Regions from separate parts of the Brevibacterium sp. CT2-23B genome, predicted to be linked through region 4. Evidence: riboswitches for the same ligand, from Rfam matches in the RefSeq annotation. Region 4 holds a riboswitch; each other region holds the start of a gene.
What was found. A riboswitch is a leader RNA that binds a small molecule or an ion and turns the genes downstream of it on or off. The one in region 4 is predicted to bind thiamine pyrophosphate.
Positions count from the first base shown of each region.

Region 1: another riboswitch for thiamine pyrophosphate. It lies ahead of HIM68_RS06475 (hydroxyethylthiazole kinase); the one in region 4 lies ahead of thiC (phosphomethylpyrimidine synthase ThiC).
Region 2: another riboswitch for thiamine pyrophosphate. It lies ahead of HIM68_RS15570 (ECF transporter S component); the one in region 4 lies ahead of thiC (phosphomethylpyrimidine synthase ThiC).
Region 3: another riboswitch for thiamine pyrophosphate. It lies ahead of thiO (glycine oxidase ThiO); the one in region 4 lies ahead of thiC (phosphomethylpyrimidine synthase ThiC).

Region 1 covers NZ_JABBYK010000002.1:300,691-306,722, forward strand. The annotation lists gene HIM68_RS06460 (substrate-binding domain-containing protein) at 1-5, shown strand, start outside; gene HIM68_RS06465 (ATP-binding cassette domain-containing protein) at 104-928, shown strand; gene HIM68_RS06470 (sugar ABC transporter permease) at 925-2,136, shown strand; TPP riboswitch at 2,288-2,421, shown strand; gene HIM68_RS06475 (hydroxyethylthiazole kinase) at 2,409-3,338, shown strand; gene thiE (thiamine phosphate synthase) at 3,335-4,093, shown strand; gene thiD (bifunctional hydroxymethylpyrimidine kinase/phosphomethylpyrimidine kinase) at 4,090-4,959, shown strand; gene HIM68_RS06490 (TenA family protein) at 5,044-5,784, shown strand; gene HIM68_RS06495 (hypothetical protein) at 5,870-6,032, opposite strand, start outside.
Region 2 covers NZ_JABBYK010000006.1:152,229-158,260, reverse strand. The annotation lists gene HIM68_RS15590 (SDR family NAD(P)-dependent oxidoreductase) at 1-248, shown strand, start outside; gene HIM68_RS15585 (hypothetical protein) at 288-830, shown strand; gene HIM68_RS15580 (energy-coupling factor transporter transmembrane protein EcfT) at 920-1,747, opposite strand; gene HIM68_RS15575 (ABC transporter ATP-binding protein) at 1,758-3,290, opposite strand; gene HIM68_RS15570 (ECF transporter S component) at 3,290-3,919, opposite strand; TPP riboswitch at 3,942-4,050, opposite strand; gene HIM68_RS15565 (FN3 domain-containing metallophosphoesterase family protein) at 4,197-6,032, shown strand, end outside.
Region 3 covers NZ_JABBYK010000001.1:290,414-296,445, reverse strand. The annotation lists gene HIM68_RS01375 (DedA family protein) at 1-997, shown strand, start outside; gene HIM68_RS01370 (ketopantoate reductase family protein) at 951-1,916, opposite strand; gene thiE (thiamine phosphate synthase) at 1,913-2,596, opposite strand; TPP riboswitch at 2,608-2,711, shown strand; gene thiO (glycine oxidase ThiO) at 2,701-3,858, shown strand; gene thiS (sulfur carrier protein ThiS) at 3,855-4,112, shown strand; gene HIM68_RS01350 (thiazole synthase) at 4,114-4,881, shown strand; gene moeB (molybdopterin-synthase adenylyltransferase MoeB) at 4,878-6,032, shown strand, end outside.
Region 4 covers NZ_JABBYK010000004.1:130,179-136,210, forward strand. The annotation lists gene HIM68_RS11625 (DUF1684 domain-containing protein) at 1-35, opposite strand, end outside; gene HIM68_RS11630 (M18 family aminopeptidase) at 171-1,475, shown strand; TPP riboswitch at 1,537-1,644, shown strand; gene thiC (phosphomethylpyrimidine synthase ThiC) at 1,642-3,450, shown strand; gene HIM68_RS11640 (amidohydrolase) at 3,673-4,464, shown strand; gene HIM68_RS11645 (ABC-ATPase domain-containing protein) at 4,496-6,032, shown strand, end outside.

The sequences.
Region 1 (6,032 bases), on a different contig from region 4:
AGTGAGCGCGTGCGCGTTCACAATCTGACGTGACCGACCTCGAGCCGGCGACCGCCACCGGTCGCCGGCTGCCGGGGTCAACGACTGCGACAAGTAGGAACAGATGACACCAGAGACACCCGACCCGGCAACTGAGGCGACGCGGACGCCGGGCAGCGACAGCGAGCCGGTGCTCGAACTGCGCGGAATCAACAAACGGTTCGGTGCAGTCCAAGCCCTGACCGACATCCATCTCAGCGTCGGTCGCGGCGAAGTCGTCGGCCTCGTCGGCGACAACGGCGCCGGCAAATCGACCCTGATCAAGGTCATCGCCGGAGTCCACGCCGCCGATGACGGCGAACTCATCATGAACGGGACGGCGCAGAGATTCTCCTCCCCGAAGGATGCACAGAAAGCCGGAGTGGCCACAGTGTTCCAGGATCTGTCCCTGTGCGAGAACCTCGACGTGGTGGCCAACCTGTTCCTCGGACATGAGAAGACCCGCGGCGGCGTCCTCGACGAAGTGACGATGGAAGCCAAATCCTGGGAGCTGCTGCGCAGCCTCTCGGCAAAGATCCCGAGCGTGCGCGTACCGATCGCGGCCCTGTCCGGCGGTCAACGTCAGACGGTCGCGATCGCCCGGTCCCTCCTCGGCGAACCATCCTTGGTCATGCTCGATGAACCGACGGCGGCACTCGGCGTCGCCCAGACGGCCGAAGTGCTCAACCTCATCGAACGGCTCAAAGAACGCGACCTCGGCGTGCTGCTCGTCAGCCACAATATGGCCGATGTGCAGGCGGTGTGCGACCGGGTGCACGTGCTGCGGCTGGGCAAGGACGCCGGTGATTTCCCCGGTGACGAGCGCACCGATGTGCTGGTCGCCGCGATCACCGGAGCCAGCGACAATGTCGTGACCAAACGCGCCGCACGGAGGGGTGAGCGTCGATGACCCGCAATTCCTTCATCACCGATGAGCGGATCTCGTCCGAAGGCGTGATCGGCACCTTCGTCCGCCGGGTCAAAGAGGGGCAGCTGGGGTCGTTCCCGGTCATCCTCGCACTCATCGTCATCGTCATCGTATTCCAGTCGGCCGACTCGAACTTCATCTCTCCGGCCAACCTAGTCAACCTCTCCACTCAGGTCGCGTTCCTCGCGATCCTGGCTCTCGGCATCAACCTCATCCTGCTCCTCGGCGAGATCGATCTGTCTCTGGCGCAATTGGGCGGTTTGGCCGCCTCGCTGCTCGGTGTCTTGGTGGTAAGGCAAGGTGTGCCGCCGGCCTTGGCGCTGGTCATCATGCTGCTGCTCGGCCTGGTCGTCGGCGCGATTCAAGGTTGGTTCTTCGCCGTCGTCGGCATCCCGGCGTTCGTCGTCACCTTGGCCGGTCTGCTCGCGTTCACCGGTCTGACTCTGACGACATTGGGCACGCAGAAGAACCTGTCGATGTCGGACACCTTCGCCTTCGACTTCGCCAGCTTCTACTTTCCTGCGATCTGGGCCTATATCTTCGGCGCCGTCGCGATCATCGGCTTCGGCGGCGGCATCATCTATTCGAAGCTGCGCCGCCACCGGGAGGGTCTCAGCGCTCCGAGCTGGACCTCTGTGATCGTGCGGATCGTGCTGCTGGCCGCGATCGTGTTCGGGTTCCTCATCCTCGTCAATCAGGACTTCGGTCTGGCGATGCCTTTCTTCCTCATGATCGTCATTGCGATCATCATCGACCTCGTGCTGCGCAAGACCCGCTACGGTCGTTCCATCTACGCCGTCGGCGGCAAGGTCGAAGCTGCACGGCGTGCCGGCATCCGCGTGACCTGGGTGCGCATCAGCGTGTTCATGGCAGCCGGAGTGCTGGCCGCATTGTTCGGCTTCATCAAGACCGGTGTGACGACAAATGCGGGATCGACGCTGGTGAGCACGCAGGACCTGCTCAATGCGATCGCTGCAGCTGTCATCGGCGGCACCTCGCTGTTCGGCGGACGAGGAACCGCCTGGGCAGCCGTGCTCGGTGCTCTGGTCGTCGGTGCGATCAACAACGGTCTCTACCTCATCGGCTTCAACTCCGATGCGCAGCAGATCATCACCGCACTCGTCCTGCTCACCGCCGTCGTCATCGACGCGCTCAGCCGCCGCGGACAGAGGTACGTCGGGCGCGGGTAGTGGGGCGTGAAGCTCCCTCTGCCGACCGCTCGCCTTAGCGTCGAGCGCGCAATGCATAGCTTGATACAGCGACGTTAAGTCGAGCGGTCGGTGCTGAGCATCCAAGCAGAGTATGAAGTCGCCCGGGTCCGACCGGGCTGATACAGTCGGAGCCAATGACATGGGGTGCCTCATGAGGATCCGTTCGCACTAAGACGCTGCGCACGGAGGACACCGAGGCTGAGAGAACACCCATCGAACCTGATCTGGGCCATACTAGCGAAGGGATCGTCATGGTTGACTTCGACCTGCGTTCTGCGAATGCGCATCTGCGCGCAAGCAATCCACTCATCCAGTGCATCACGAACACCGTCGTGCAGCAGTTCAGCGCTAACGTGCTCCTGGCCATCGGCGCCTCCCCGGCGATGCTCGACCATGAGGCCGATGCCGGACAGTTCGCCGGGATCGCCAGCGGAATCCTCGTCAACTTCGGAACGGCCTCGAACCATCAGCTGCTCGCCGCCGATGCCGCCATCGACGTCGCCAACGCCGCCGGCAAGCCCTGGGTCCTCGACCCCGTGAGCGTCGGTGCCGTCGATTTCCGCACCTCCCGCATCCGCCGCGCCGCCGCCGATCACCCGACCGCCATCCGCGGCAACGCCTCCGAGATCGCCGCACTCGCCGGAGTCGGACTCGGTGGTCGTGGAGTCGACTCCACCGATGAAGTCGACGCCGTCCTGCCCGCTGCCGCGAAGCTGGCCCGAGAGACCGGTGCCATCGTCGCCGTCTCCGGACCCACCGATGCCGTCGTCGCCCACATCGACGGCACTGACCACGTCGCCCGCATCTCAGGTGGACATGCGTTCATGCCGCTCGTCATCGGCACCGGCTGCTCACTCGGTGCCGTCACCGTTGCCTACCTGGCCGCCGCCCGAGCCGGACTCGCCGACCCCGACGCCGACGTCTCAGCCGTCAACGCCACTGAGCAGTCCGCGAACGGTGGGGCCGCCTCGGCGAAGTTCGAAGCCGTCGTCGCCGCCCACGCCCACTTCGCGGTCGCCGGGGAACTCGCCGCCGATGGCGCGAAGGGGCCCGGCAGCTACTCGGTGAACTTCCTCGACGCACTCCACGCCGTCGACGGTGACCGACTCGCACAGGCGAGAATCGGCCTCGACACGCTCACTTCTGCGAATGAAACCGCCGGCGAAGGCGTCCAGGCATGACCGCCGGTTCCGCCCACATCGCTGACAACCCGGCCGACGACGGCGCGACCGTGAGCGACCGAGCAGACGCGACCGACCGCTTCGCCGGAATCGACACGCGCCTCTACCTCGTCACCGACTCCGCGCAATGCGAGGCGGCCGGTCGCAGCGTCGCCGAGACCGTGCAGGCCGCCGTCGCCGGGGGAGTGGGCATCGTCCAGGTCCGCGACAAAGACATCGACGATGCAGGCTTCTATTCGCTCACCCGCCAGGTCATCGCCGCCGTCGATGCCGCCACCCGCGACACCGACCGCACGGTGCCCGTCGTCCTCAACGACCGCGTCGAGGTGGCCCGCCGCCTCATCGCCGAAGGCGAGAATGTGCATATCCACGTCGGCCAAACTGACACCACCGTCGCCGAGGTGCGCGCCGCCCTGGGTGCGGAACCGCTCATCGGTCTCTCGGCCGCGAACAGCGTCGAATTCGCCGCCGCCCGAGACTCCGGAGTCGTCGACCTCGTCGGCATCGGACCGGTCTATGACACCTCCACGAAAGCCGACGCCCCCGACGGAATCGGACCGGACCGCCTCGGGGAACTGGTGGCAGAAGCGGGCATCTCCGCGGTCGCGATCGGCGGCATCAACGCCGATCGTGCTCCTGACCTGCAGGGACGTGGGCTGATCGGGATCTGCGTGGTCTCGGCGATCTGCATGGCCGACGATCCGAAGACGGCAGCAGAGGAGCTGCTCGCCGCATACGCCGGGAGTGCACAGTGACAACCCGCCCGCCGATCACCCTGTCGATCGCCGGCACCGATCCCTCCGGCGGTGCCGGAATCCATGCCGACCTCAAGACCTTCACCGCGCGGAAGACCATGGGCACGACCGTCATCACCGCCCTCGTCGCGCAGAACACGCACGGTGTGTCCCGCGTCTATCCGATCGACGTCGATTTCGTCGCCGATCAATTCGACTCCGTGCTCGGCGACCTGCCCGTCGATGCGACGAAATCGGGGATGCTCGGCAGCCGTGACCTTGTCGAACTCGTCGTCGCTCGCGCCGCCGAAGGCCGGCTCGGCTTCTATACCGTCGACCCGGTGATGATCGCGACCTCCGGCCACCGCCTCCTCGAGACCGATGCCGTCGAGGCCGTGCGCACCCACCTGCTGCCCGTCGCCGACCTCATCACCCCCAACCTCCCCGAGGCGGCCCTGCTGATCTCCGACGACGAACCCGAAGCGCAGACGACTGAAGCCATGCGTGACCAGGCTCGTCGCCTGCTCGAACGCGGGCCCGGAGCGGTCCTGCTCAAGGGCGGACACGGCAGCGAGGACGAGGTCATCGACATCCTCGCCACCGCCGACGGTCAGGTCCGCGAGTTCACCCACCCCCGTGTGACGACGATGAATACGCATGGAACCGGGTGCACTCTGTCGGCCGCGATCACCGCCGAGGTGGCCGTCCTCGGCCGCGAACGCACAGAGATCGGGTCGGACATCCTCGGCGAGGCCGTCGACAATGCCCTCGATTACCTTGCTCGCGCTCTCACTTCGGCCGCGGATTGGCAGCTGAGCCTGAATCCGGAGGGCGCCCACGGACCGGTCGATCACCAAGTCGACATCGTCCGCGGTCGACCCGCCTGACGTATCCATCCCGCCTGACCGCTGCCGCACGCGAACCGCCAACTCAGTCGAACCACCACGTCACACGAGCACAAAGGAGTTCCCATGACCGTCACCTTTACCGCCGGCCCATTGACCACCCAGCTGTGGGACCGTGTCCGCCCCATCGTCAAGCAGATCGAAGAGCTGCCGTTCCTCGCCCAGCTCGCCGACGGCAGCCTCGATCCGAAGGCCTTCGTCAACTACATCTCGCAGGACAGCCTCTACCTCAACGGATACGCCAAGGCCATGTCGTTCCTGGCCGCGAAGACCGTCGACCGTGACGAATCCCGGTTCTGGGCCGGATCCGCCGCCGAGGCGATCACCGTCGAAGAGGAGATGCACGGAGAGCTGCTCGCCGACGCCCGACTCGCCTCGGCGCTGGGAGAGCTCACCGCGGAAGGCTCCCGTTTCAAGGCCTCCCCGACGACGCTGGGTTACGTGTCCTTCCTCGTCGCCACGGCCGCCAGCCGTTCCTACGGCGAAGGCGTCGCCTCAGTCCTGCCCTGCTTCTGGGTGTACGCGCATATGGGCAAGGTGCTTGTCGACCGGGCCGGGCAGATGGCCGACGACCACCCCTACCGCACCTGGGTGCAGACCTACGACTCACCCGACTTCGACGAATCGACCCGCCACGCCGTGCAGATCCTCGAACAGGAACTCGCGAAGGCACCGAGCGAAGAAGCCGCCCGCATGCGCGCCGCCTTCGAGCAGGCTTGCGTCTTCGAACTCCACTTCTGGGCCTCGGCACACGCCATGCAGAACTGGGACGTCTCCGTGTTCCTGCCCCAGGAAGTCACCGTCTGATTCCAGGGAGCATCGGATCCCCCTCGCCGAGGTGGCCCTGACCTTGAGTCGGTCACCTCGGTCGGCGGGCGGAAGCGTTCCCGCCTCAGGCGCGGGAGGCTCCATAAGGGTCATCCGGGTAATGAGTGAGCGGCCCGAAGGATCCGAGCGCATGCCAGCCGCGGCGCAGAGTCGTCCACAGAAGCACGTGATCGACCTCGATGAGGGGCACTCGGTCGTGCTTCGGGCAGGCGAACCGACCGATGAAG
Region 2 (6,032 bases), on a different contig from region 4:
GGTTGACCAAGGTCGCCGCGCTCGAGCTGGCCGAACGGCGGATCAGGGTCAACGCCATTTGTCCCGGCGGGGTGTCCACGAAGATGAATGAAGACGAGCCTGAAGGCGGCGTCTCCGATGACACCCCGTTCGGTCGCCGCGCGGAGGTCGACGAGATCTCGGGAACCGTGGCATTCCTCCTCTCCGACGATTCCCGATTCATCACGGGCACGGAAATCACCATCGACGGGGGGCTGACAGCGAAATAGGTGTGTTGGCAGGTCGGAGAACTGTCTACACTCGGACCCATGGCGACCAAAGCGCAGAACATCGCATCGATCGAAAAGGCCCTCGGCGAACCATGGGCCGCCACCCGTGCTCGCTTGGAGGCGGCCGGGGGAGCGTCGGCGAGTCACAAAGAGCTCGCCGACGCTCTCTATCCCCAGTTCTACGGCAGAGTCGACAACCACGGCTGGTGGGTCCAGGGCGCCGTCGTCGCTTACGAGCAGGAGATCGGACGCCGAGTCCCCGGCCAGCGCGCCGACGGCACTTTCGACGTCGCCGTCTCCCGCACCATTCCCGGCGATCGTTCCGCACTCATCGAAAAATTCGCGTCCCTCGTCGGCGACACCCTCAACGAGGTTGCCCTCGACGGTGATCCCCGCACCTCGGAGACGGCGAAGCGCTCCTTCTGGCGAGCCAACCTCGAGGGCGGCACCAAGGTCGAAGCCGCAGCCGAGACGAAGAGCGAAGACAAAACCCTCTTCGTCCTCACCACGTCAAAGCTTCCCAGCCCCGAAGCCCTGGAGGAATGGCGGGCCTTCGGCAAGGACTTCCTCAAACAGCTCTGAGCTCTGACCGTCCGGCAGTTTTGATCGACCGCCGGTGGAACAGCTCCGACCTCTTGTGAGCACGGCAGCTCCGAGACACCCGATCCGCCTCAGCCGATGATCGGGTTCCAGACTCCGAGCATGTGAGCCGCACCGATCGCGACCGCGCAGACAGCCAGACTGAGAAGCACCGCCACGACATCTCGGACCGCGAAACTCGACCGCCTGCGCCACGTGTGGCCCGGACGACCGAATGCCCGTCCCTCCATCGCCATCGCCAGGTTCGTTGCCCGGCGAATCGAGACCACGAGCAGGACGAACACTCCGCTGAAGAGGCTGCCCGTGCGCCGCAGAAGCGAACCGCCCGCGACGCCTCTGGCCCGCCTGGCCATCGCCAGTACCTGCCACTCACTGACCAACAGTCCGAGCAGACGCGAGGCCGCGAGAACCGAGACCACGACGAGCTCCGGCAGCCGCAGGTGCTGAATGAGCGCATCGGCGAGATCACGCGGATCGATCGTCGACGCGAGCACAATGAGCGGGATCGCCAAAGCCAGGGCACGGACGAAGATCGCCGCGGCGGCCGTCAACGAACCCGTGGTGAACAGAATCGGACCGAAGTCGACGCCCACATCCCCGGTCTTCTCCGCCAACAGCGCCGTGCCCCAAGCGGCGAGCAGAGCGCCGGCGGGGAGGAACCACAGCCGCTTGGCCGCGGCCACCAGATCGAGTCCCGTCGCCGGCAGCGCCAGCACTGCCGCGAGCAGCACCACCCCGGCAGAGATGAGATCAATGCTCAGCAGCGCCCCGACCATGAGGATGAGGGCCACTGCGATCTTCGTCAGCGGATTGCACCGAGCCAAAGCGGTGGAACGCACCACGGGGATGAGCTGTCCCGGATCCTGTACGGCGACCTCGGGGGAGGGGCGAGAACGCACATCGAGACTCTCACTCACCGCGATCACCCGCCCTGACACGCGATTCCGACTCGTCGACGACATCGCGATCTGCACTCAGGCAGCCACCGAGCTCGAGGACATCGGCACCTATGGCCTCGAGGAACGCCTGATCGTGGCTGACCGCGACCACCGCGGAACCGTGTACCAAGGCATCGAGGAACATCTCCACCAACCCCGCCCACGTCAGCGCATCCTGACCGAAGGTCGGCTCATCGACGATGAGCACCCGTGGCCGGGGCGCCAGCATCGTTGCCACCGACAGGCGTCGCTTCTCCCCACCTGAGAGACTCTGCGGATGAGCCTGCGCCAACCCGGTGAGACCGAGTCCCTCAAGAAGCTCATCCACCCGTGCCTGCGACTCGGCGGCAGACCATCCGGCCAGTCGGGGGCCCAGCTCGAGTTCGGTCGCCACGCTCGAGGTGAGGAACTGGTGTGCCGGTTCCTGGAAGACCATGCCGATGTGCGCCGCCAGCTGCTTCGACGGCCAGGCGAATGGCCGGGCCCGTTTGGCTCCGTCCCGCAGGGGCGCCTCGGCGAGGACCTGTCCGGAGAATTCGGGCAGAAGGCCCGCCAGGGTCAGGGCCGTGGTCGATTTGCCTGCCCCGTTCGCACCGACGATTCCGAGTGCCTGACCGGCACGCAGGCTCAGGTCAAGGTCGGTCGCGGCGGGGGTGGCCATGCGCGGTCGAGCAACGCTGAGCCGATGGGTGCGCAGCAGAACCTCGCCGATGCGGCCCGACGTCCGATCGATTCCCGCGGTTCCGCCTCGGCGCGGGTCGGGGGAGTGCCGCGGCATCCAGATTCCGCAGTCGACGAGTGTGTCGGTCAGGTCCGGATCGGAGAAGATCTGCGCGGGCGGACCTTGGGCAGCAATGCCGTCGCGGCCGAGCACGATGACCCGGTCGACGTGATCGATCCACAGCTCGACCCGGTGTTCGACGACGAGCATGGTCGCCTGTGTCTCGGCCTGCACGGTGAGCACGGCATCGCGGACCTCGGTCGCTGAGGCGGGATCGATATTGGCCGTCGGTTCGTCGAGGACGATGACCTCCGGGGCCATCGCATGGATCCCGGCCAGAGCCAGCCGCTGCTTCTGCCCACCGGACAGAGCGGCACTCGGATGCTCCGGCGGCAGATCGAGTCCCAGCGCCTGCAGGGACTCGGGGACCTGAGCGTCGATTGTCTCGGACGGGAGTCCGAGGTTCTCCATCCCGAACGCCACATCATCACCGATGCGGGAGAAGATCACCTGAGAATCGGGATCTTGGAGGACCAGCCCGGTGCTGCCTCGGCGGGGATCCGGTTTCTCACCGCCGACGAGGAGTTCACCGGTGGCCTCACCCGATTCCTCGGGCAGGACACCGGCGACGGCGTGGAGGAACGTCGATTTGCCGGCCCCGGAGGCGCCGAGCAGCAGCACTTTCTCTCCGGCCGTGATCTGCAGATCGAGCGGTCCGACTGCCGGCTGGTCACGGTCGGTGTGTGTCCATGAGAAGCCGGCGGCCGTGATCGGCAGCGCCATCAGCGCAGTCGGCCTGAGGCGAAGGAGCTGAGCGCTCCGGTAGCCGCGATCGCCCGGTAGGCGAACCAGGCGCCGATCCCGGAGATGACGAGGCCGGAGACGATCGCGCAGACTGCGTAGATCGCCTGGAAGCCGAACTGCCATTCGGCGTTGTACATGATGTTCTCGCTCACTGCCATGAACGCAGCCGCCAGCATGCCCGATGCGGCGGTGACCCACAGGGTGAAGCGCTTGTAGCCGAAGGCGGCGAAGACGAGTTCGGCACCGAGGCCCTGCAGCAGACCCGAGAGCAGAACGGTTGCTCCGAAGTGGGAGCCGAGGACGGCTTCGACGATGGCCGCGATGAGTTCGCACAGGAGCGCGGCACCGGGTTTGCGGATGATCGCACCGGCGAGCGGACCGGCCAGCACCCAGAGCCCGGCGATGAGGCCGATCGACGGCGGGAATGCCTGGAAGGCGAGTTCGAGGACCTTCCAACTCAGCGCCAACACCCAGAACACGAGTCCCACGGCGATGCCGAGAACGGCGGTGGTGACATAGTCGACCACCCGCCACTGTTTGGATTTCGGCGCCGCGGTGAAGGCACGTGAAGGGGTGGGGGTGGTGTTCGGCGTGGTGGTTTTCGGCATTGTGCCTCCTCATTTCAAGGAGGGGTGAAGAGTCTCGACTTCCTTCGACGGTGCTAACCGCATCAGGTTCGAGGGTCTGCAGCTTCTTCTGCACTCTCAGCGCCCCTGACGGCGCTCCCCTGTCGTAGCCACCACTGTACAACAGGGGAGCGGGGCAGCGACCGGGATCCGTGGCGACGCGGAGGCCGGGGGTGGTCATCGAGGATTCACTTCCCGTTCCCATTCCCGTCGATGGGCCTCGAACAACCGGACACTACTGGTCAGTAGGAATGGGCGGGTGAATACGCATCGACTTAAGAGACCGCTCAGTGCCCTGTCCGCCGCCACCCTGCTCGCCGCTCTGGTGGCGGCCCCGGTGCCCGTGCGTGCCGAGCCATCTCTCGGTTCCGGAGGGGCGACCGCGACCCAGGGCGCGAAGGCCGACTCTGCTCAGACTCCGAGCCCTGACCGGACGGATTCGCCCGCCGAGGCGGACGCGGGGAGCGAGGCGATCACCGATACCGTGTTGCAGGTCGGGGCCGACTCCACGGCGCGCAACCTCTCGTGGATGAGCGAGAGTGCCGGTGGGGGAGAGGTCCGGTGGGCACCGGCTAGTGAGGTCGACGGCGGAAAGCTCCCCGCCGATGCTGACAAGGCTGAGACCACGGACTCGGGCCTTGCCACCGACCTCAAGCGTCACTTCAACCATGCGAGCATGACTAACCTGGAACCCGACACCGAATACGCCTACCAGGTCGGCAGCGACAAGGACGGGTTCACCGAGGTGCAGCAGTTCACCACAGGATCGTCCGGAGGCGTTGACGAATTCCTCGTCTTCGGCGACCCTCAGGTCGGCGCCGGAGGCGGAGATCCCGACGACGCGGCCGGTTGGGACCGGACCCTGTCCTCGGCAGCGGCCACCGCCGACGACCCGAGCTTCTTCTACTCGCTGGGAGACCAGGTCAACTCCGCCGGCAACCAAGAGCAGTACGCTCAGTACCTGGCACCGGAAGCGACCCGGACGATCCCGCAGGCGACGACGATCGGCAACCACGATGTGTCATCGAAAGCCTACGAGCAGCATTTCAACCGACCCAATGTCAGCCAGGACCACGGCGGTGGCGGCGTCATCACCTCCGGCGGCGACTACTGGTTCATCGAGGACGGAGTCCTGTTCCTCAACATCAACTCGAACAGTTCGGATATGGACGCCCACGCCGAGTTCATCGAGGAAGTCGTCGCCGAGCATGGTGACCAGGCACGGTGGACTGTGCTCGGGTTCCACCACTCGATCTATTCGACGGCCACGCACTGGGATGACCTCGATGTGAAGCGGCTGCGGAAAGCGATCCCTCCGGTCGCGGCCCGCAATGACATCGACCTCGTCGTCTCCGGCCACGACCACATCTATAACCGCACCTTCCTCATGGACGGCGAAGGCAAGCCTGTTGAGGGCTCCGAAGCGGGAGCCGAGGAAGAGAAAGAAGACGGGCAGACGCTCTACCTCACGCTGACCTCGTCATCAGGGTCGAAGTTCTATGACTACGTTCCCGGCCTCGACTGGGAAGGCAAGAGCGTCCACAACGACGTGCCCGCCTTCACGCGGGTCCGGGTCAGCGACGAGGCGCTGCGGGCGACGACCTATGAGGTGCCAGCAGGCGGGGCATCGGCCGATGGTGAGCGCGCGGAGGCGCAGGCCGCAGCCGAGCAGATCGACGATGTCGAACTCAGGCGCGCCGAGGCGGAAGAACCAGCCCCGGATGACGACGCGGAGGCCGATGCCGGTGCAGACGCCGGTTCCGGCGCCAGCGCGGGTGCCGACTCCGCGGCAGGTGCTGATGATGCAGGTGCGAATGATGACGCCGACAGTGCAGGAACGAGCGACGACGCGGACGCAGGTGCCGAGGATGCCGGAACCAGCGACGACGCTGGTACGGGTGGCACCGCCTCCGACAGCGCCGCCTCCGACGGTGCTGCCTCGGGTGGTGTCGGGTCTGACGGTACCGACGACGAGAACGGAACAGACTCGGGGACAGCAGATGCCGGCACTGCCGACTCCGGCTCCGAGGCAGATGCAGCCGAGGCAGATGCGACCGAGGCGAACGCCGCAGGAACGGGCGATGATTCGGATTCA
Region 3 (6,032 bases), on a different contig from region 4:
CCGATTCGCTGCGACCGGGGTCGGCCGATGGCGACAGTGGGCGAGCATCGCGAACCTGCTCGACTCCGCCCACACGGTCTTCTCTCACCGAGGCGGGACCGTGCTCATCGCCGGCCGATTCGTTCCCGGGGGCCGCAGCCTGGCCACCATCGGCTCCGGTCTGCTCGGGTTCCCGATCCGCACTTTCCTGCTCTGGGACGGGATCGGCAGTCTCGCTTGGGCGCTCTATTCGACGGTGATCGGACTCATCGGGGGAATGATCTTCGAGGACCGGCCGCTGCTCGGAGTCGCCGTGGGCATCGGCATCGCCCTGGCCATCACCGGCAGCGCCGAACTCGTCCGCCGATTACGCCGGCGCCGCAGAGGACGCGCACGTCACCGATTCACCGAATTCCAAGCCCGAGATGTCACGATGGCAGGGATGTCTCAAACATATGTGTGGTACGTCAGCTACGGGTCGAACATGGCTCGCGATCGGCTCGCCTGCTATCTGCAGGGCGGGCGACCGCCCGGGGCGATGGTCACCTATCCAGGTGCCAGGGACGCAACACTGCCCCGCGCAGAAGCCGGGATCGAACTGCCCGGAACGATCTATTTCGCCGGCGAGTCCAAGGTGTGGGGCGGCGGCATGGCCTTCTACGATCATTTCCTCCCCGGACCGACCCCCGCCAAGGCCTACCTCATCACTGCCGAACAGTTCGCCGATGTGGCGGCACAGGAGATGCACCGACCGCCCGAACCGGACAGTCCACTGGAACGCCTCGTCTTCGATCTGGCAGCCGGCAGCTCCCACTCTCTGGGTCCGGGCGGGTACGAGACGCTGCTCGTCCTCGATGATGTCGACGGTGTCCCGATGGTCACGTTCACCGCCGCGCATCGTTCGTCCGACGTCGAACACGCTCAGCCGCAGGAGCCGTATCTGGCGATGCTGCGCACCGGCATTGCCGAAGTCAGAGCCGCTTCTGGGCTTCCCCTGCCCGCAGCTGCACAAGTGTGAGGTCGAGCAGCGGAGTCGCCACTCCCAGATCCTCCGCCTTGATCGACAGGTCGCCGAGGATGTGCTCCGTTTCGCTCGGCAGCCCTGCCGTCACATCCCGGTAGAGGGATGAGGTGAAGGCGGAACCGTCCTCGGTGAGCATCTTGATAGTCATGGCGTGGGAGGCTTCCGACACCGGGTGTCCTGCCGCAGCCGCCACGGCTTCGAGCTCATCGACGATGGCATACACGTGCGATCTGCCGCCGGCTTCCATGATCGCTCCGACCGGGGCGCGGAACAGGCAGGTGACGACTCCTGCCGCGGCGATGAAGATCCATTTCTCCCACAGCCCGTCGATGATTCCATCGACGGTCTGGAGTTTGAATCCGGGCACATCGAGCGCCTCGGAGATGCGTGTGGGCACTTCGGCGCCGTGGAGATCTCCGATGGTCATCACGGCCAGGTCGGTGAGCTGGACGACGGCTCCGTCCCTGATGGTGCCGACGATCTTGACGAACCCTCCGAGCACCTGTCCGGGGTATCTGCTCTGCAGCTTCTCGATCTGAGCCATGCCGTTGAGGAACGGAATGATCGTCGTCTGCTCGCCCACAGCCGGTCCGATATCGGCGATGACCGAGTCGAGTCCACCCGCTTTGACCGCGACGATGACGAGGTCGAAGGTTCGTGGTGCGGCTGTGAGTTCCTCAGCGGTGATGACATCGACCTGATTCGTCCGATCATCACCGGGTGCAGTGAAGCGCAGCCCCTCCGCGCGGACCGTCTCCGCCCGTGCCTGCCGGAGCAGGAAAGTGACATTGCGTCCGGCCTCCTGCAGATAGGTGCCGAACGCTCCGCCGGTCGCCCCCGCCCCGGCGATGAGAATCGACAGGTCGGCGCCAGCACCCATTCCGTCGGATGCGCTGTCAGCTGCTTGGGTCATTCCAACTCCTCCTTGAGCTCCCGCGCGGCCGCAGCGGGATCCTCAGCCGAGGCTATCGCACGGACGACGACGGCACGCCTCGCGCCCGCCTGACGGATCGCGTCCAGCCTCTCCCCGGTCGCGATACCGCCGATCGCGAACCACGGTTTGGCCGCCTCGGCGGCGGTGGCGGTCAGCAGCGCCGTCCCCACAGAGGCGCGGCCTGGCTTCGTCGGGGTCTCCCAGACCGGCCCGACACAGAAATAGTCGGTCTCCGGGTCCGCCTCGGCGGCGAGCGCCTGCTCGAGGGAATGGGTCGAGCGGCCGAGGATGACATCGGGTCCGAGCACAGCCCTGGCCTGAGCACTGGTGAGGTCGCCTTGACCGACGTGGAAGACGTCGGCGTCGGTCAGCAGCGCAACGTCGGCACGGTCATTGACTGAGAAGAGCTTGTCGTGACGGGTGGCGATATCTTTGAGGACCTCCAATGCCGCGATCTCGGCGCGGGCCTCGAGGCTCTTGTCCCTCAGTTGGATGATGTCGACACCTCCACGGTAGGCGGCGTCGAGGAACTCGGCGAGGTCGCCCTGACCGGTCCGGGCATCGGTGCACAGGTAGAGCTTCGCCTCTGCCAGTCGCGCCTCTCTCCAGGCTCTCTTCGTCTGCCGCGCTGCGGTGCGCGGTGGCATCTGTGTGGTCATGGTCATAGAGTAGAGGAGTTCGCGGGAGCCTCCCAACGAGGCTGAGAGGGCGTAGGAGCCGACCGTCAGACCTGATGCGGATCATGCCGCCGGAGGGAGAAGCTGTGAGAGTCATTGTCGTCGGCGCCGGGATCATCGGCCTGTCCACGGCCTGGTATCTGCGCCGCCTCGGTACCGAAGTCACCATCATCGATCCTGCGCCCGCTCAGGGTGCGAGCCATGCTGCCGCAGGGATGCTCGCTCCCGCCGCCGAGGTGGTCTGGGGGCAGACTCCCCTGTACCCGCTGATGCGAGCCTCCGCGCAGATGTATCCTCAGTTCTCCGCCGAGGTGGCGAGCGCCGCTGGCAGCGATCTCGGTTTTTCGGATGCCGGAACATTGGTGTGCGCCGGTGACCGAGCTGATCTGCAGGCTCTGCGGGAGCTGCGCGATGCACAATCGCGGTCCGGTTTCGCCACCGAGCTCATCACCGGCAGTGCTGCCCGCCGGGTTGAGCCGTCGTTGTCGCCTGCCGTCGCCGGGGCAGTCCACATTCCAGGCGATCACTCGATCGACCCCCGTCGGCTCACTGCCGCATTGCTGACTGTCCTGTCCTCTCACTCAGGAGGCTTCATTCGCCAGCGGGCGGCCAGCCTGATCAAGGACGGCGATACGACTGTGGGAGTCGCACTGGGCGATGGCCGCCGGTTGGAGGCCGATCAGGTGATCATCTGCGCCGGCAGCGCTGTGTCCGCGATCGTCGGTGCCCCGCAGCTGCCTCTGCGTGAGGTCTGGGGTGATGTTCTGCGACTGCGCGCCTCCGCGAAGGCGACTCCGCTGCTGAGCCGCACCATCCGCGGGCTGGTCAATGGTCGCCCCGTCTACCTGGTTCCTCGCCCGGACGGCGAGATCGTGCTCGGTGCCAGTTCGCGTGAGGACGGACTCTCCGGCACTCCGGCCGGGACGATTCACCGGCTGCTCGCCGACGGGCAGCGACTGGTCCCGGGCATCCTCGACGCGGAGATCACCGATATCACCACCCGTGCCCGGCCCGGTTCTCCGGACGACCTGCCGATGATCGGCCGCATCGATCCCGGCTGCATCGTGAGCACCGGGTATTTCCGCCACGGCATCCTCTTGGCCCCGTTCGGCGGCAGGCTCGGTGCCGAGCTCGCCCTGGGCGTCGCCTCCGACTGGCCTCCTGACGGGACGCTCGAGTCCGTGTCCCCACACCGCTTCACCACAGACCACACCAGTGCCTACCCGATGAGGAGCAACGCATGACCGACCACGAACACTCACCGACCATCGTCCTCAACGGCGCTCGCCATGAGCTGCCGGGTGCCACCTCGGCGCTCGACCTCATCGCCGACGTCACCGGACGGGAACTGAACCCCGATGGGACACCAGCCGACGGCGGCCGCCTGGGCATCGCCCTGGCCGTCGACGGTGAAGTCATCCGTCGCGGTGCCTGGTCCGACTACACCCTGGCCGACGGGCACACCGTCGACATCGTCACCGCTGTGCAGGGAGGTTGAGATGACCTGGACGATCGATGATGTGGAGATGTCGTCTCGCCTCGTGATGGGCACGGGAGGGGCGAGTTCCCTGAGCATTCTCGAAGACGCACTCGTGGCTTCGGGAACCGAGCTGACCACTGTGGCGATGCGCCGTTTCGATGCCGAGTCCCGCGACTCAGTGTTCACAATGCTCCAGCGTCTGGGTATTCGGGTGCTGCCGAACACCGCCGGCTGCTATACGGCCCGGGATGCCGTGCTCACCGCCCGACTGGCCCGAGAGGCGCTGGAGACGAATTGGGTGAAGCTCGAGGTCATCGCGGATGAGGACACCCTGCTGCCGGATCCCATCGAGCTCTTCGCCGCAGCCGAGGAGCTCGTCCTCGATGGGTTCACGGTCTTCGCCTACACGAACGACGATCCGGCCCTGGCGAAGCGTCTGGAGGACGCTGGCGTGGCTGTGGTGATGCCGGCCGGTGCTCCGATCGGCAGTGGGCTGGGCATCCTCAACCCTCACAACATCGAGACCATCGTCTCCCGTGCACAGGTGCCCGTCATCCTCGACGCCGGTGTCGGCACCGCCTCCGATGCCGCTCTGGCGATGGAGCTCGGGTGCACCGCGGTGCTGCTGGCCTCGGCGGTCACCCGCGCCCACGATGCTCACGCCATGGCCCGGGCGATGGCTTTGGCCGTCGAGGCCGGGCATCTGGCGGCCGGAGCCGGGAGGATTCCCAAACGACCGTTGGCATTGGCATCATCGCCGTTCGATGGAATGGTCGCAGCACGATGACCACCGTTGCCGCCACTCCTCCGTCGCTGCCTCCTCTCGTCGACCCCGTGGAGTCTCTGTCCCGGACGGAGCTGGAACGCTACTCCCGGCACCTGAGCCTGCCGGGATTCGGACTCGAGGGACAACGGCGTCTGCGGGCCGCCTCGGTGCTGGTCATCGGCGCCGGCGGGCTCGGGGCTCCAGTCCTCAACTATCTCGCGGCCGCAGGAGTCGGGTCGATCACGATCATCGACGATGACGTGGTGGAGGCCTCGAACCTGCAGCGCCAGATCATCCACCGGAATGCGGATGTGGGCCGACCGAAGGTCTCATCTGCCGCCGATGCCGTGCACCGGCTCGATCCGAACTTCGAGGTGCGCACGATCGCGGAACGGCTGAGCCCGGAGAATGTGCTCGGTCTCTTCGCTGAACACGATGTCGTCGTTGACGGGGCGGACAACTTCGCCACTCGGTACTTATCCAATGATGCCGCCGAACTCACCGGCACCCCGTTGGTGTGGGGCACGATCTTCCGCTTCGCCGGTCAGGTGAGCACGTTCGTTCCCGGTCACGGGCCGATGCTGCGCGATCTGTTCCCGGATATCCCGGAACCCGATTCGGTGCCCAACTGCGCCGAGGGCGGAGTCCTCGGTGTGCTGTGCGGAACCGTGGGCTCGGCGATGGCAACCGAGGCGATCAAGCTCATCTGCGGCATCGGTGCCCCATTCATCGGTCGGCTGCTGCGCTATGAGGCGCTGACCGGGGAGTACTCGACCCTGCGGTTCTCCCTCGATCCCGACCGTCCCCCGGTCACCGACCTCACCGAGGTGGCTGCCGCCTGTGCTGTGGACCTAGACGGCGGCGGCGTGGCAGAGCCTGCGGCGGATGAGATCGACGTCGCCGAATTCCTGTCCGTCGAAGACGATGTGTTCGTCGTCGATGTGCGGGAGGACTGGGAACGTGAGCTGGCGGCCATCCCCGGCTCGATGCATCTGCCGCTCGGCGCCCTCCGAGACGGCGGGTGGCAGGCGCTTGAGTCGTTGCTCGGTGCCTCCGGCCGGGCTGAGGCACCGGTCGATATCGTCTTCCACTGCAAGTCCGGGGCCCGATCGGCCGAGGCCGCCCAGATTCTGTCCCGATCGGTCCCGACCGGAGTACGTCTGCGCTCGCTT
Region 4 (6,032 bases):
CGCCAGGTGTTCCACTCCGTCACGAACTGGTTCACGTCGAACACTCCTTGCCGTCGCTGGTGCGGTCGCAGGGTCGCTGCCCCCGCCTGATTCTCGGACCCGGTGGCAACCCGGCGTCTGAGACCTGATCTTCTTCACCTCCAAACTACCGCAAACGATAGGCTGGGGAAATGAATGAATCACTCCCGAGACCGGATGTGGCCGCGACGACAGCGGCTGACCTCGGCGACTTCGTCAGCGCATCTCCCAGCTCCTACCACGCGGTGGACACGGCAGCGAAACGCCTGGAAGAGGCCGGTTTCTCCCGCCTCGACGAGTCCGTTCCCTGGGTGCTGACGCCCGGAACCGGGCACTACGTCATCCGCGACGGCGCGCTCATCGCGTGGATGAATCCCACCGTCACCGAGGTGGCTCCCCGGTTCCGTGTGTTCGGCTCCCACACCGATTCCCCTGCGTTCAAACTTAAACCCGGCGGCGAGTTCACCGCCGAAGGCACCCGCCAGGTCGGGGTGGAGATCTACGGCGGGCCGCTGCTGAATTCGTGGCTCGATCGTGAGCTCGCCTTCGCGGGTCGACTCAGTCTCGCCGACGGCAGCATCGTGCTCGCCCGCACCGGGCCGATCGCCCGCATCCCGCAGCTCGCGATCCACCTCGACCGGCAGGTCAATGAGGGCCTGGCCCTGGACAAGCAGCGTCACACCGCTCCCGTCATCGGTCTGGCCGACCTCGCCGAGGCGGACATCATCGAACTGCTCGCCGCCTCTGCCGGGGTCGATGCCGAGTCCGTCGTCGGCCACGATGTCTACACCATTCCCGTTCAGGAGCCGGCCCTCTTCGGTGCCGCCGAAGAGTTCTTCGCCTCGCCGAGGCTGGACAACCTCCTGTCCGTCCATGCCGGCGTCACCGCGCTCACCCAGCTCGATGCCGACGGGCTCGACGGCATCCCTCTGTTCGCGGCGTTCGATCATGAGGAGATCGGGTCGAATTCGCGTTCGGGCGCGTGCGGTCCGTTCCTCGCCGATGTCACCGAGCGCATCGTCGCCTCCTTGCTGCCGCAGTCGACGCGCAGCGATTATCTCGCGTCGATGGCCACCTCGGTGTGCGTCTCCTCCGATGCCGGGCATGCTGCCCACCCGAACTATCCGGAACGGCACGATCCGCATGTCCGCCCCAGCCTCGGCGGAGGACCGCTGCTCAAGCTCAACGCTCAGCAGCGCTACGCCACGGATGCGGTAGGCGCCGCCGTATGGTCGCAGGCGTGCGCGGCCGCCGGGGTCGAGTACCAGGATTTCGTGTCGAACAATGCGATGCCCTGCGGGTCGACGATCGGACCGCTGACCGCAACCCGACTGGGCATGACGACCGTCGATGTGGGTCCGGCTCTGTACTCGATGCACTCGGCGCGCGAAATGGTCGCGGTCTCCGACGTCGTCGCCCTCGGTGCGGCAGCGAAGGCGTTCCTCCAGGGCAGCTGACCCCCAACCTGTCGCTCGAGGAGCCGCAGTTGTCCTCACTGCGTCATTCGTGATACGAACGGCACGACGCCACGGGAGCCCGCTGCAAGGGCTGAGATCGGACTGGATCGTCCGAGACCGTAGAACCTGATCCGGTTGATACCGGCGTAGGAAGTGAGGACTGCAGATGACTGCATTCACCCCTGAAACACCTGCCCCTGCCACGACTTCGTCTGACGCAGATTCGCACGACCAGTTCACCCTCAAGCAGTATCCGACGCATTCGCCGGCGTGGGTCGAGGACGAGGAACACGGCATCCGCGTTCCCGTGACCCGCATCGAGCTCGAGGACGCGAACGGTCGGGACAACGATCCCGTCGACGTGTACCGCACTGTCGGACCGGGCAGCATTCCGGAGGAGGGACTGCCCGCTCTGCGATTCCCGTGGATCGAGAATCGTCTCGACACTGAGACGTATGACGCCCGCGGCCACCGCATCGCCGATGACGGTCGTGCCGCCGTTCGCCGAGGTGCCCCGTCACAGCAGTGGAAGGGACGCAAACCGGTTCCGCGAAGGGCCAAGTCCGGCCGCACGGTGACCCAGATGCACTACGCAAGGCAGGGCATCATCACCCCGGAGATGCGGTTAGTGGCGCTTCGCGAGCAGTGCGATGTCGAACTCGTGCGCGCCGAGCTCGCCGCCGGTCGCGCGATCATTCCGAACAACATCAATCACCCCGAATCCGAGCCGATGATCATCGGCAAGGCGTTCCTCGTCAAGATCAACGCGAACATCGGCAATTCCGCGGTCACCAGCTCCATCGCCGAGGAGGTGCAGAAGCTGCGGTGGGCCGCGAAGTGGGGTGCCGACACCCTCATGGATCTGTCGACCGGCAATGACATCCACACCACCAGGGAGTGGATCATCCGCAATTCGCCGATCCCCATCGGCACCGTCCCGATCTATCAGGCGCTGGAGAAGGTCGACGGCGATGCGAACGCACTGACCTGGGAGATCTATCGCGACACGGTCATCGAGCAGTGCGAGCAGGGTGTCGACTACATGACCGTGCACGCGGGTGTGCTGCTGCGCTACGTTCCTCTCACGGCTGACCGGGTCACCGGGATGGTCTCACGCGGCGGGTCCATCATGGCCGGCTGGTGCCTTGCCCACCACGAGGAGAACTTCCTCTACACCCACTTCGATGAACTCTGCGAGATCTTCGCTCGCTACGATGTTGCTTTCTCGCTCGGCGACGGACTGCGGCCGGGTTCTATCGCCGATGCCAATGATGCCGCCCAGTTCGCCGAGCTCGACACTCTCGCCGAACTCACCGAACGCGCTTGGGCCCACGACGTCCAGGTGATGGTCGAAGGGCCCGGGCACATTCCGCTCCACCTCGTGCGGGAGAACGTCGAACGTCAGCAGGAGCTCTGTCACGGTGCGCCGTTCTACACCTTGGGTCCGCTGGTTACGGATATCGCGCCCGGATACGACCACATCACCTCGGCGATCGGGGCGACGGAGATCGCCCGCTACGGCACGGCGATGCTCTGCTACGTCACCCCAAAGGAGCATCTCGGGCTGCCCGACCGTGACGACGTCAAGACCGGGGTGATCACGTACAAGATCGCCGCGCATGCCGCCGATATCGCGAAGGGCCACCCGGGGGCGACGGCCCGCGATGATGCGCTGTCGAAGGCTCGATTCGAATTCCGGTGGCGGGACCAGTTCGCCCTCGGCCTCGATCCGGAGACCGCCGAGGCGTTCCACGACGAGACGCTGCCGGCGGAACCGGCGAAGACCGCGCACTTCTGTTCGATGTGCGGTCCGAAGTTCTGCTCGATGCGCATCTCCCAGGACATCCGCGACACCTACGGCAGCGCCGAGGCGCAGGAGGCCCTGGCGGGAATGCAGCAGAAGAGCCGCGAGTTCCTCACATCGGGCGGAGAGGTCTGCCTGCCCGATCCGACCGTCGGCCTGCGGGAAGGCTGAGTCCGGCTCCGGGCCGGATCCCGCCCGTCGGCCCTCAGAACAACTGAGGAACGGGGGCCCCGGAGAATCCTGGCCGCGGGCCGCGCTGCCCGCCATGCGAAGCGTGGAGCTCCGCTCCTCGTCAGCGTCGATCAAGGCGGAGCGCGCCTACTGGACTGTACACAGATCGACAGACGCGCCACGCCTTGAATGAGCAGTTCGGAGACGATGTAGGTTGACGGTATGAGCGAACTCCAGCGTGCCTTCGACGCGCACCTGCACATCATCGATCCGAGCCATCCGCTGATCGAGAACAACGGTTATCTGCCCGATCCGTTCACGGTCGCCGACTATCGCGCGCGACTGCAGAGCCTCCCCGATATGGGAGTCGAGGTTGCCGGAGGAGCCGTCGTGTCCGGTTCGTTCCAGGGCTTCGACCAGGGGTACCTCATCGAGGCGCTGCGCCAGCTCGGCGACAACTATGTCGGCGTCACCCAGCTGCCGGATGAGACCACCGATGATCAGATCCGACGCCTCGACGAGGCCGGCATCAAGGCACTGCGATTCAATATCGCCCGCGGCGGTTCGGCCACCCTCGATGCCCTCGACAGCTTTGCCCGACGGGTCCATGACCTCGCCGGATGGCACGCCGAGCTCTATATCGACGCCCGCTCCATCGATGAGGATCTCGCCGCACGCATCGTCTCACTGCCGGCGGTGAGCATCGATCATCTGGGCATGCACGAGGACGGGCTGTCCACCCTGCTGCGCCTCGTCGAGGCAGGAGTGAAGGTCAAAGCCACCGGTTTCGGCCGTGTGGAGCTCGATCCCGCCGAGGCGGTCCGTCGCATCGTCGACACCGACCCGACCGCGCTGATGGTGGGGACGGACCTGCCGTCGACGCGGGCACGTCGCCCCTTCGCCGATGCTGATTTCGCACTCCTTCGTCAAGTACTCACCCCCGCCGAGGCGGACGCCGTGTTCTGGTCCAATGCGGCCCGGTTCTACGGCGTCGAGTCCGCATCCGCTGAGTAGACGTTCATCTCCGGCCACTAGCATGAGTGAAATGAGTTCACGTCAGTCGAATCTCGCCTCCACTCTGCATAGCCTCGACGGTCGCAGCTACGGCAATCTCAAGCAGATCCGCGGCCGCTACAGCTTCGGACCGGTCACCGTGTTCATCGACCGAGTCCAGGCCGATCCGTTCGCCTCACCGTCGAAGGTTCGGGTGCGCGTCGACCGTGCCGATGCGAAGTTCCCGCTCGACCTCACCACTGATCGGGCCGATCGCATCGCCGCCGCCGACTATCTGCTCCGGGCCGGCAACGAGGTGCTTGCGAAGCTCGGTCAGCGCGCACTCATCCTCGGCCGTCCCGGGCAGGAGGTCCTCGAGCGGACGAACATCCTCATCGATGACGCCGGGGTCGAGGCACGACTGCTCGTCAATCTGCCTGCACGCGGCCGCCGCATCCTCGGCCATCAGGCAGCGGACATCCTCACCCGTGATCTGCCGGATTTCGCCGAACGGCTCTTCCTCTTCGACCGTTGGTCAGACGCCCCAGCAGGCAGAGGAGGGAACACTCACGGCCCATCGGCCGAGGGGCTCGCCGACCACGTCCAACTGCACCGGGATCAGCTGGAACTGCGCAGCCACCTCGGCGAAGCAGGACTCATCGGTCTCGTCGGAAATGGTGCGATTCTCCCGCGGACGTCCGGGGATTCGGACCTGCCGATGAAGTCCTCCGATGCGGTTGCCTTCACCTCCCCTCCCGAACTTGAGCACACTGTCGAACTCTCCAGCGGCCGCACCGTCACCGGCATGGGCATCCCTCGCGGGGTCACCGTCATCGTCGGCGGCGGCTATCACGGGAAGTCGACGATTCTGCGCGCGCTCGAACGCGGCGTCTACCCGCATATCGCCGGCGACGGGCGCGAATGGGTCATCAGCGACCCGACTGCCGCCTCCATTCGAGCCGAGGACGGTCGCGCCGTCACCGGCGACGACATCTCGGCGTTCATCAACAACCTACCCTCGGGCTCTGACACGAGATTCTTCTCCACGACGAACGCCAGCGGGTCGACCTCGCAGGCGGCCAATCTCGTCGAAGCGATCGAGGCGGGCGCGAACACCCTGCTCATCGACGAGGACACGTCGGCGACGAACTTCATGATCCGCGACGAACGCATGCGTGCGCTCATCCCCGCCGAGCGGGAACCGATCACCCCGTTCGTCGACCGCGTGCGTCCGCTGCTGACCGAGCAGGGCGTGTCCACGGTGCTCGTCGCCGGCGGGTCGAGTGCGTTCTTCGAAGTCGCCGATCACGTCATCGCGCTCGACGCCTATGTGCCCAAGGAAGTCACGGACCAGGCGCATGACCTCGTCGGCGTCACCGCCGCCGACCTCGAAACGGCTCCAACCGGCAGCGACCCGGACACCGGTTCGGACTCCCTCGCCTCCCCCGCTTTCGCCGCCGCACCGCGTGTGCCGACGGCGAAGTCGCTGCGGCCGGCGTCGAAGACGAAGACCGCTCGGGCGAAGGGATCCGACCGGATCCAATTCGGCCGCGACTTCATCGACCTCATCGCCATCGCTCAGCTCGTCG